DNA from 3 places in the Peribacillus sp. NJ11 genome. Region 2 is predicted to be linked to each of the others. Evidence: predicted binding sites of a transcription regulator. Region 2 holds the regulator's gene; each other region holds the start of a gene.
The links. Region 2 encodes Rex, which represses fermentation and respiration genes when NADH is low (regulators of the CRP and FNR family bind a similar motif). Its sites were predicted from a motif close to TTGTGAAATATTTCACAA; they were not measured.

Region 1: QUF86_RS10495 (helical membrane plugin domain-containing protein) is a predicted target of Rex. The motif match lies at 1,620-1,637, and genes of this name have one in related genera.
Region 3: QUF86_RS23605 (helical membrane plugin domain-containing protein) is a predicted target of Rex. The motif match lies at 2,271-2,288, and genes of this name have one in related genera.

The regions. Positions count from the first base shown of each region.
Region 1 is NZ_JAUCFO010000001.1:2,114,307-2,117,496, reverse strand. Features, by position in the region: gene QUF86_RS10505 (DJ-1/PfpI family protein) at 1-535, shown strand, start outside; gene QUF86_RS10500 (hypothetical protein) at 1,181-1,351, opposite strand; gene QUF86_RS10495 (helical membrane plugin domain-containing protein) at 1,687-2,118, shown strand; gene QUF86_RS10490 (NAD(P)/FAD-dependent oxidoreductase) at 2,158-3,190, shown strand, end outside.
Region 2 is NZ_JAUCFO010000001.1:810,580-813,769, forward strand. Features, by position in the region: gene groES (co-chaperone GroES) at 1-218, opposite strand, end outside; gene QUF86_RS03865 (CPBP family intramembrane glutamic endopeptidase) at 555-1,280, shown strand; gene QUF86_RS03870 (YdiK family protein) at 1,277-1,489, shown strand; gene QUF86_RS03875 (redox-sensing transcriptional repressor Rex) at 1,518-2,180, opposite strand; gene moaC (cyclic pyranopterin monophosphate synthase MoaC) at 2,211-2,717, opposite strand; gene QUF86_RS03885 (ABC transporter ATP-binding protein) at 2,849-3,190, shown strand, end outside.
Region 3 is NZ_JAUCFO010000001.1:4,831,590-4,834,779, reverse strand. Features, by position in the region: gene chbG (chitin disaccharide deacetylase) at 1-269, shown strand, start outside; gene QUF86_RS23610 (NAD(P)/FAD-dependent oxidoreductase) at 357-1,538, opposite strand; gene QUF86_RS23605 (helical membrane plugin domain-containing protein) at 1,574-2,011, opposite strand.

The DNA.
Region 1 (3,190 bases), 1.3 Mb from region 2:
AAGTGTGTTTACAGATGTATTGGGATGGAATAAATTGGAGGGTGATGGTACCACTGATCTAGTTACGGTGGGACTTCATGAACAATTGAAATGCACATGGAATTTCATCGTGCAGCCCGAATTTACCATCGATCAAGTAAATCTTGATGACTTCGATGCTTTGGCCATTCCAGGAGGCTTTGAAGAAGCCGGTTTCTATGATGATGCATATGATCAGAGGTTTCTTGATGTTATAAAGTATTTTCACAATAAGAACAAAATCATAGCAACGATTTGTGTAGGTTCTCTCCCATTAGGAAAAAGCGGGATATTGAATGGAAGAAAAGCCACTACGTACAACCATCCGACTAGTAAGAGACAGGGTCAGCTAAAAGATTATGGTGCGATTGTCGTTAATGAACCGATTGTCGTCACTGATAATATCATTACATCCTACAATCCTTCAACAGCATTCGATGTTGCCTTCACGCTCTTGGAAATGCTCACTTCCGAAGAAAATTGTAAACATGTGAAGGAATTGATGGGGTTCCAATAAGAATGGCTCTTATCCGAATGAATTCGGAACCCTCAGACTGTATACAATTTGGACGTTGATTTCCGATCCAGGCACTCGCTTTCCGCGGGCGGTCCGGGAGCCTCCTCGGCTTGCGCCTGCGGGGTCTCCCCTAGACGCGCTTTTCCCGCAGGAGTCTCGCACCTTCCTCTCCAATCAAAACCCAAGGAGTTGAAGGTGTTGCTTTGGTCATAGGTTCGGAAATTATTTTATGAAAGATACGTTTTCCGCTCCCTTTCTCCTACAGTCTTTTCAAATAGAACTGTGTGAAAAAGTATCAGCCAACCGCTGGATTTTCGAAGGCCAAAAACGGAACAAGATGAATGATGAAATAAAAAAACCAGTTCTATCAATTAGATATAATTGATAGAACTGGTTTTTGATCTAGGTTTAGCTTCGCTGGCTGGCGAAGTCCATTAGATTCGACAGTTATTTATAGATTAATCATTTAATTCACCGAGTCCATTTTAGGGCGATGGAGAGTAGAATTTCTAGAGTCAATTCACCATAAAGTCGAGTTAACTTTCAGAATATCCGAACAGCTGCATAGTGAGGATTAAGGAGTTTTTTTTACAAAAATAAGCAACACTAAGTAAGCATAACTGGTTCGCTGTGCTTACGAAATTATTATTTATCAGATGTTTCCGATGTGCCTTCCTCACTGTTTTTGAGGTAAACTTCAGAAATTCCATTCATGCCTTCCAATAGTTGCGCTTTCGTATATTCCATATTGCCAACCAGTTTATTATGCTTCTCATCATTATTCTCTTCTACAAGTTTAGATTCTGAATCAGTCACAATATTCACCTCCATCATTTAGGATGGCAAATAAAGATGGAAATATGTATGACAGGCGACGATGATAGACACTTTACAAAATGGTCCATTTTAGTGAAAAATTCCAGGCCATACATAAGACCTTCCATTAGGTTAGATCCTTTAAATATGAAGGAAAAGCTTATTTTATGGATATTTTTAAAAAATCAGCTGTTTTCATGAAGCTAAAAGGATATACTAAAGGATAGCTTTTATTTAATTTTTAAAAGTATTTTTTTTGTGTTGCACTTTGTGCAATATTTTACAAGTTTTTCTAATTATATTAACAAAATGCTTATTGTAAAGGAGAATTGGATATGTCAGAAACGATTACCCAATCACAGACTGAACAACTTAATGACCGCCAAAAACAATTAGATGTACTGGACCAATTATTAAAGCCTGAGGTTCAGGAATCCTTGAACACTTTAGTTGAGCAGTTACCAAAGCTGACTGAGATAGTGAATATTTTAACAAAGTCTTATGATTTTGCTCAATCAGTAACGACTGATGATGTTTTGAAAAATGATACGGTCAGCGCCATTTCGGAGATCGCAGGACCTGTGGTCGATTCAGTGAAAGGGCTTGCGGCCACTTCCATCGAAGCTAAGGATCGCGCCGAAGTGAATAATGATGTGATCGGTCTTTTTGGTCTGTTAAGAATGATGAAAGACCCGCAAGCGCAAAAGCTTTTCCGTTTCGCCCAAGCTTTTCTTGAAGTCTCTTCAGAACGTAAAAACCAAAAATAATTTGATAAACTTTCAATCAGTAAGGACGGGGGATTAACTATGTCAAAACAAATCGTCATCTTAGGTGCAGGTTATGCTGGATTACTATCTGCCTTATCCGTACGTGAATATTACAAGAAGGATGAAGTGCAGGTTACAGTGGTGAACCAATTTCCGACGCACCAAATCATCACCGAATTGCACCGTCTTGCAGGCGGATCCATTTCTGAACAAGCTGTTTCCATTCCTTTGGAAAAACTTTTCAAAGGAAAAGATATCGACCTTGCCATTTCAAAAGTGGAGTCTTTCTCAGTCGATAAAAAAGAAGTGAAGCTTTCCAATGGCTCCACTTTATCTTATGATGCCCTGGTTGTTGCTTTGGGAAGCCAAACAGGATTCTTCGGCATTCCGGGACTTGAGGAAAACAGCATGGTCTTGAAATCCGTAAATGATGCAAACAAGATTTACAAACATATCGAAGATCGCATCCGTGAATATGCACAAACGAATAATGAAGCGGACGCAACGATCGTGATCGGCGGCGGCGGCTTGACGGGCGTCGAGTTAATCGGTGAAATCGTGGATCATTTCCCTAAAATCGCCAAAAAGTTCGGAGTGGACTTCAAGGACTTGAAAATCAAGCTTGTGGAAGCTGGTCCAAAAATCCTTCCGGTCCTGCCTGATCACTTAATCGAACGTGCCATGACAAGCTTGGAAGCACGCGGCGTTGAATTCTTGACAGGTCTGCCTGTTACGGGTGTTAAAGGAAACCAAATCGAATTAAAAGATGGACAAACTATCGTTGCCAATACGCTTGTTTGGACAGGCGGAGTTGCAGCCCTTCCTATCGTAGGCGAATCAGGCCTTGAAGTGGATCGCGGCAAAGCGGCCGTCAATGAGTATTTGCAATCCAAATCCCATAATGATGTATTCGTCGTCGGGGACAGTGCCCTTGCTTTCCCTCCAGAAGGCGGACGTCCATACGCTCCTACTGCACAAAATGCTTGGCAAATGGGTGAGCTTGTTGGATACAACCTATATGCAGCGTTTGAAGGCAAGAAACTCGAAGAATTTTCACCTGTAAACTCAGGTA
Region 2 (3,190 bases):
TCAGTACCTGCATATTTTGAGAAGATAATTAGATCGCCTTGGGCAACCTCTAAAGCAACACGTTCGCCATTTTCAAGGACACGGCCAGTACCAACAGCTACTACCTTACCTTCTTGTGGCTTTTCTTTTGCAGTATCAGGAAGAACAATACCGCTTGCAGTTTTTTCTTCAGATTGAACTAGTTCAATAATAACGCGATCACCTAATGGTTTTAACAAGTGAAACAACCTCCTCATATTCTCTTGATAATTTGTTTCATGATTATTAGCACTCTTCATCATCGAGTGCTAACACATTTATAATATTAAATAAACCGAGCCTTTTTTGCAAGTATCTTATCGAAAATTTTTTATTAATTTCTGATAAATTACGGGTATACTACTTTAGCATAATGATTCTTTTAACAAAGTGACTGAAATGTTTGATTAGGGGTACCTTTAAGTGGTGTTATGCTTCAATATTTGATACCATTTTGAAGTATGCGTTTATTGATTGTCCCCATATTTGGAACGTTCTAAGCGAAATGGGTGACAAAATAAAAGGAGTTTTCATTTTTGAAAAAAGAATATTGGTTCGTCATCATCACTTACATTGCCATGCAATTATCCAGTATCGTTGGGGTACCCATTTTCATGTTGATCGGGTCTTCAATTGGAATGCCTGCTGATGAACTCCAAGTGAAGTCTGCAGCATACTGGATCGTATTCAGCTTTCTCGTTGCTCTATCCTTGATTCTTTTTTTAATAAGAAAAGATATGAGGGAAAAGGTGGGCACAAGGAATCAAGATTCTATTCCCATGTCCATATTATGGGCAATAGCAGGAGTGTTCATGGCTCTTTTTGCGCAAAGCATTGCCGGGAGCATTGAACAGATGCTTGGGGTGGAGCCTGAATCTGAAAATACGCAGCAGCTCATTTCACTCATTTACCAAGTCCCCATGGTCATTTTCGTCACTTCAGTAATTGGACCTATATTGGAAGAAATCATTTTCCGGAAAATCATTTTCGGATCACTTCATAAACGCTTTAACTTCTTTATTTCAGCTTTACTCAGTTCAGTTATTTTCGGCTTGGCGCATGGTGAATTGGAACATCTTCTTTTATATTCGGCAATGGGCTTCACCTTTGCTTTCCTTTATGCGAAAACGGGCCGCATCCTCGTGTCCATTAGCGCTCATGTTGCGATGAATACGCTTGTTATCATCCTTCAAGTGGTATATCGGAAAGATATTGAGAAGATGATAGATACTGCACAGGCATTCATCGGAGGTTTATTATGAAACGTCAATCACCATTATTCATGGGCATCATCTATGCAGGCTTAGGAGCTCTTTTTACCGCTATCGCGATTCAAACCGTCAGTTCTACAGGATGGGGAATCTTTGCCTACATACTTGTACTGATCGCGACCCTGGACTTTGGATCGGGATTACGCATGATCATGCTTCACTTTAAGATTAAAGCCGCCCAAAAAAATAAGAAAAAATAAAAAACGCTGCTATAATGCAGCGTTTTTTTCATTCCTCCAATGCAGCTTCTTCCATTACAGGATAATGTTTCAGAAAATAGATGAGCGACTGAAGCTCCACAGCCAGGTCAATGTGATGAACCCTTATGGATGGAGGTACTGTCAGCCGTGCAGGTGTGAAATTCAATATTCCTTTTATATCGGCTTTGACTAGACGATCGGTTATCGTCTGGGCTACCTGGGCAGGCACTGTCAAAATAGCCGCAGTAATATTATTTTCCTGCAATAGTGTATCGATCTGATCCATATGGTAGATTGGCACATCAGCTATTTGCTTGCCGACCTTATCTTCAGAGACTTCGAATGCCATTTCAATCTTCGTATTATTATTTTTCATGAAATTGTAATTTAAAAAAGCGGTCCCTAAATTTCCTACCCCGATTAAAGCGACTTTTGTCAATTCATCCTGATCTAGTGTTTTTCTAAAGAAGGATAATAAATAATTGACATTGTAGCCGTAGCCTTTTTTCCCAAGCGCGCCAAAGTAGGAAAAATCACGGCGAATGGTAGCAGAATCCACTTTTACGGCTTCGCTTAGCTCTGCCGAGGAAACTCTTTGTTTGCCTGAGGAATGTAAGTTTTTTAAAAATCGATAATACAATGGCAACCTTTTGGCTGTTGCCTGCGGTATCTTTGGGTCATGGTTCATCATTCTTCCCCGCCTTCACACATGCTTTTCAACTTAATCTCTATCTGTTTGTTTTACTTGTCTTTTATAATCGTTGCTAGAAACTCCGCCTGTTTTCTCCACTAAGAATGTAGGCCCGATTACCATTCCCTTATCAATGGCCTTACACATGTCATAAACAGTCAAGGCAGTCACGGATGCAGCTGTTAACGCTTCCATTTCCACACCTGTACTCCCTTTTGTCTTAGCTTCCGTTTCAATCCTAAGCCTATATCCTTGATCTTCCTTTTCCCAATCAAAGGCTATATTGACCCCTTGCAGAGCAATGGGGTGGCACATCGGAATTATATTGGATGTATTCTTGCTGGCCATTATTCCTGCAACTTGTGCAACAGCCAGTACATCACCCTTTTTCATTTTCTGGTTCGTGACCAATTCATATATTTCATCGTTCAATAAAATGCTCGATTGAGCTATAGCCGTCCGGGTTGTTTCAGGCTTAGCACTCACATCAACCATTTTGGCCCTGCCTTGCTCATTAAAATGCGTTAAGTCTCCCATTTAAGTAACCCCTCCTAAATCATACACTATTATTCCACTTTATGTAACAGCTTGTTTTAGCTTGGAACCAAGCTGTTGCCGATAATAACTAAAATAAGTTACACTAACAATAATCAATTGAGGTGAAATCTATGATTTTATTACAAATCAATCAACTATCGAAATATTATGGAGCTGAACTTATTTTATCAAATATGAAGCTCGAAGTTCAAAATAAAGATCGAATTGCACTTGTTGGCCGTAATGGCGCCGGGAAATCCACTCTGCTAAAAATCATAGCCGGGCAAATTTCCCATGATGGCGGTGAAATAATCAAACCAAAAGGCGTCACCATCGGCTATATGGCCCAGGATACGGGACTGGAATCCGAACTTACCATTTGGGATGAGATGCTGACAGTATTCAAGGACCTTATAGAGCAAGAAAAAGAACTGCGTCGCCTTGAGGCCGATATGGCCAGACCTGACATCTTT
Region 3 (3,190 bases), 4.0 Mb from region 2:
ACCTTGCTGGGGTTCAAACCGTTACAGATGTGTTCCTGGATGACTTTTATGGAGAAATGGTGGTTGAAGACTACTTTCAAAACCTGAAGGGAAGGGTAATGGATGGGGAAAGCGTAGAGATAATGACTCATCCTGCTTATATGGATGAAGAATTGATGAAAGTTTCCTCTTATAATGATAAACGCATAAAAGAACTCCGGATTTTGACAAATGCAAAATTACCAGAGGGATTTTTCCTTAGATTCAGCATCAACCAAGTTAAGATTTGATTTTAAATTGTAGCCCTTTAATTACAAAGAGGACCATTCATCAAATGATGAATGGTCCTTTATAATTCATGATTGCTTTATCTAAAATTAATAAGCCAAACTGAATAGGGCTTTGATGTGTGATAGATAGCGAACATTACTTGCTTCTTTCATCAATGTAGCCGGCAGACCTTTAAGGGAAGTGTTATTGGCCCCAACGGTTGCCACCGCATCCTTACGGCCAAGGCTCGCAAGTGTACCTGAGTTTACTGGTGAAAATTCTTCAAGTTTCTTGCCTTCAAAGGCTGCATATAGGTTGTATCCAACAAGCTCACCCATTTGCCAAGCATTTTGTGCAGTAGGAGCGTATGGACGGCCGCCTTCTGGAGGGAATGCAACGGCACTGTCCCCGACGACGAAAACGTCATTATGGGATTTGGATTGCAAATACTCATTAACGGTTGCTTTGCCGCGATCCACTTCAAGGCCTGATTCGCCTACGATAGGAAGAGCTGCGACTCCGCCTGTCCAAACAAGCGTATTGGCAGTTATCGTTTGTCCATCTTTCAATTCGATTTGGTTTCCTTTAACACCCGTAACAGGCAGACCTGTCAAGAATTCAACGCCGCGTGCTTCCAAGCTTGTCATGGCACGTTCGATTAAGTGATCAGGCAGGACCGGAAGGATTTTTGGACCAGCTTCCACAAGCTTGATTTTCAAGTCCTTGAAGTCCACTCCGAACTTTTTGGCGATTTTAGGGAAATGATCCACGATTTCACCGATTAGCTCGACGCCCGTCAAGCCGCCGCCGCCGATTACGATTGTTGCGTCGGCTTCATTATTCGTTTGTGCATATTCGCGGATGCGATCTTCGATATGTTTGTAAATCTTGTTTGCATCATTTACGGATTTCAAGACCATGCTGTTTTCCTCAAGTCCCGGAATGCCGAAGAATCCTGTTTGGCTTCCCAAAGCAACAACCAGGGCATCATAAGATAAAGTGGAGCCATTGGAAAGCTTCACTTCTTTTTTATCGACTGAGAAAGACTCCACTTTGGAAATGGCAAGGTCGATATCTTTTCCTTTGAAAAGTTTTTCCAAAGGAATGGAAACAGCTTGTTCAGAAATGGATCCGCCTGCAAGACGGTGCAATTCGGTGATGATTTGGTGCGTTGGAAATTGGTTCACCACTGTAACCTGCACTTCATCCTTCTTGTAATATTCACGTACGGATAAGGCAGATAGTAATCCAGCATAACCTGCACCTAAGATGACGATTTGTTTTGACATAGTTAATCCCCCGTTCTTACTGAAAGTTTATCAAATTATTTTTGGTTTTTACGTTCTGAAGAGACTTCAAGAAAAGCTTGGGCGAAACGGAAAAGTTTTTGTGCTTGCGGATCTTTCATCATTCTTAACAGACCAAAAAGACCAATCACATCATTATTCACTTCAGCACGATCCTTAGCTTCGATGGCATTAGCCGCAAGCCCTTTCACTGAACCGACTACAGGTCCTGCGATCTCCGAAATGGCGCTGACCGTATCATTTTTCAAAACATCATCAGTCGCTACTGATTGAGCGAATTCATAAGACTTTGTTAAAATATTCACTAACTCAGTCAGCTTTGGTAACTGCTCAACTAAAGTGTTCAAGGATTCCTGAACCTCAGGCTTTAAAAGCTGATCTAGGATATCCAATTGTTCTTGGTTTGCAGAAATATTAAATGTTTCATGTTCAGGTTTTGAGACTACATCTACCATATCTAATTCCCCTTTTAAACTTAATTATTTTGTTTTATGTGTTTTCCGCCGATACTACTAATCATACGACTCTAATCCCTTAATTTCAAATATATTTTTTGTGATAGGAATATAATTTTATAGTTATTATTAAGAGCTAGTAGGTGGATTTTGCGATTTATCTTAATATTCCAAAAAAATATTAAGATTATTCTGGTTTTAATACCTTAAATATCGCCGTTTATTAGGGACATTTAACTTTTTTTATATAAGATAACGATTGTGATTCACTTTACTATAAGGGGTGGCTTGTACTATAGCTTGTCCAAGTAATTAATGACGGCTACATGCAGCTATTACACCGTGATCAATCCTAAATAGACATCTTTAGTTTCACATGTATGTTTGTTGTACTATAATGTCCATAATCTTTTAAGTTGCCATGCAAGTATGAAACCCAAGAATATTTTATCTGATTTAGGGTAAATAATATTATCGAATTGGAGATGATGCCCTTGGTAGAACGCAGGATATTAAAGATCCGTGGAGAAGTTATTGAAATATCCTCCAGGTATTGTGAGAAATACAGAAAATGGAATTGCACTGCTAAACTTCCTGATAGTTCCATAATAGCTTATTGCCGTGATAAGAATAAGCTTCGTGCTGAGACAGTTTCTATGAGCAGGTTATTAATTACTTATGATGACTATAAAATTGTATGAGATGTAATGGGATTAATAAATAGATAGGGAAAAGGCGCACAACCTCGAAGATGATGGTTGGGCGCCTTTTTTATTGAATAATATTTAATGCTAAGTTTCATTTATCTGCGAAATCGGGAATATATCTTCGAAAATGGAGATATATCATCGAAAACTCCTAATTAATCTACGAATTATACGATTTATCGATTTTTCGACAAAAACTCTTTTTTAAAAAAGCTATTTTATTAATGAAAAGCAACGAAATTGTCAAAAAAAATATCAGAAAATACTGAAAAGGATAGTAAAATTATGTTAATATATTCAAAAAAGTGTTATTTTCTAACTAATAATGAATAATTTATTGTTAAGGACATTCAATAAGAAAAAGGAAAGTTTAGATTACCAGAGTGCAATGCCATTTGACTGTGTAGGACCCGGCCCATTTTATAAGCAGGTGAAATGGCCTTAAAGAATAAGATTATCAATTGTTTTTGCG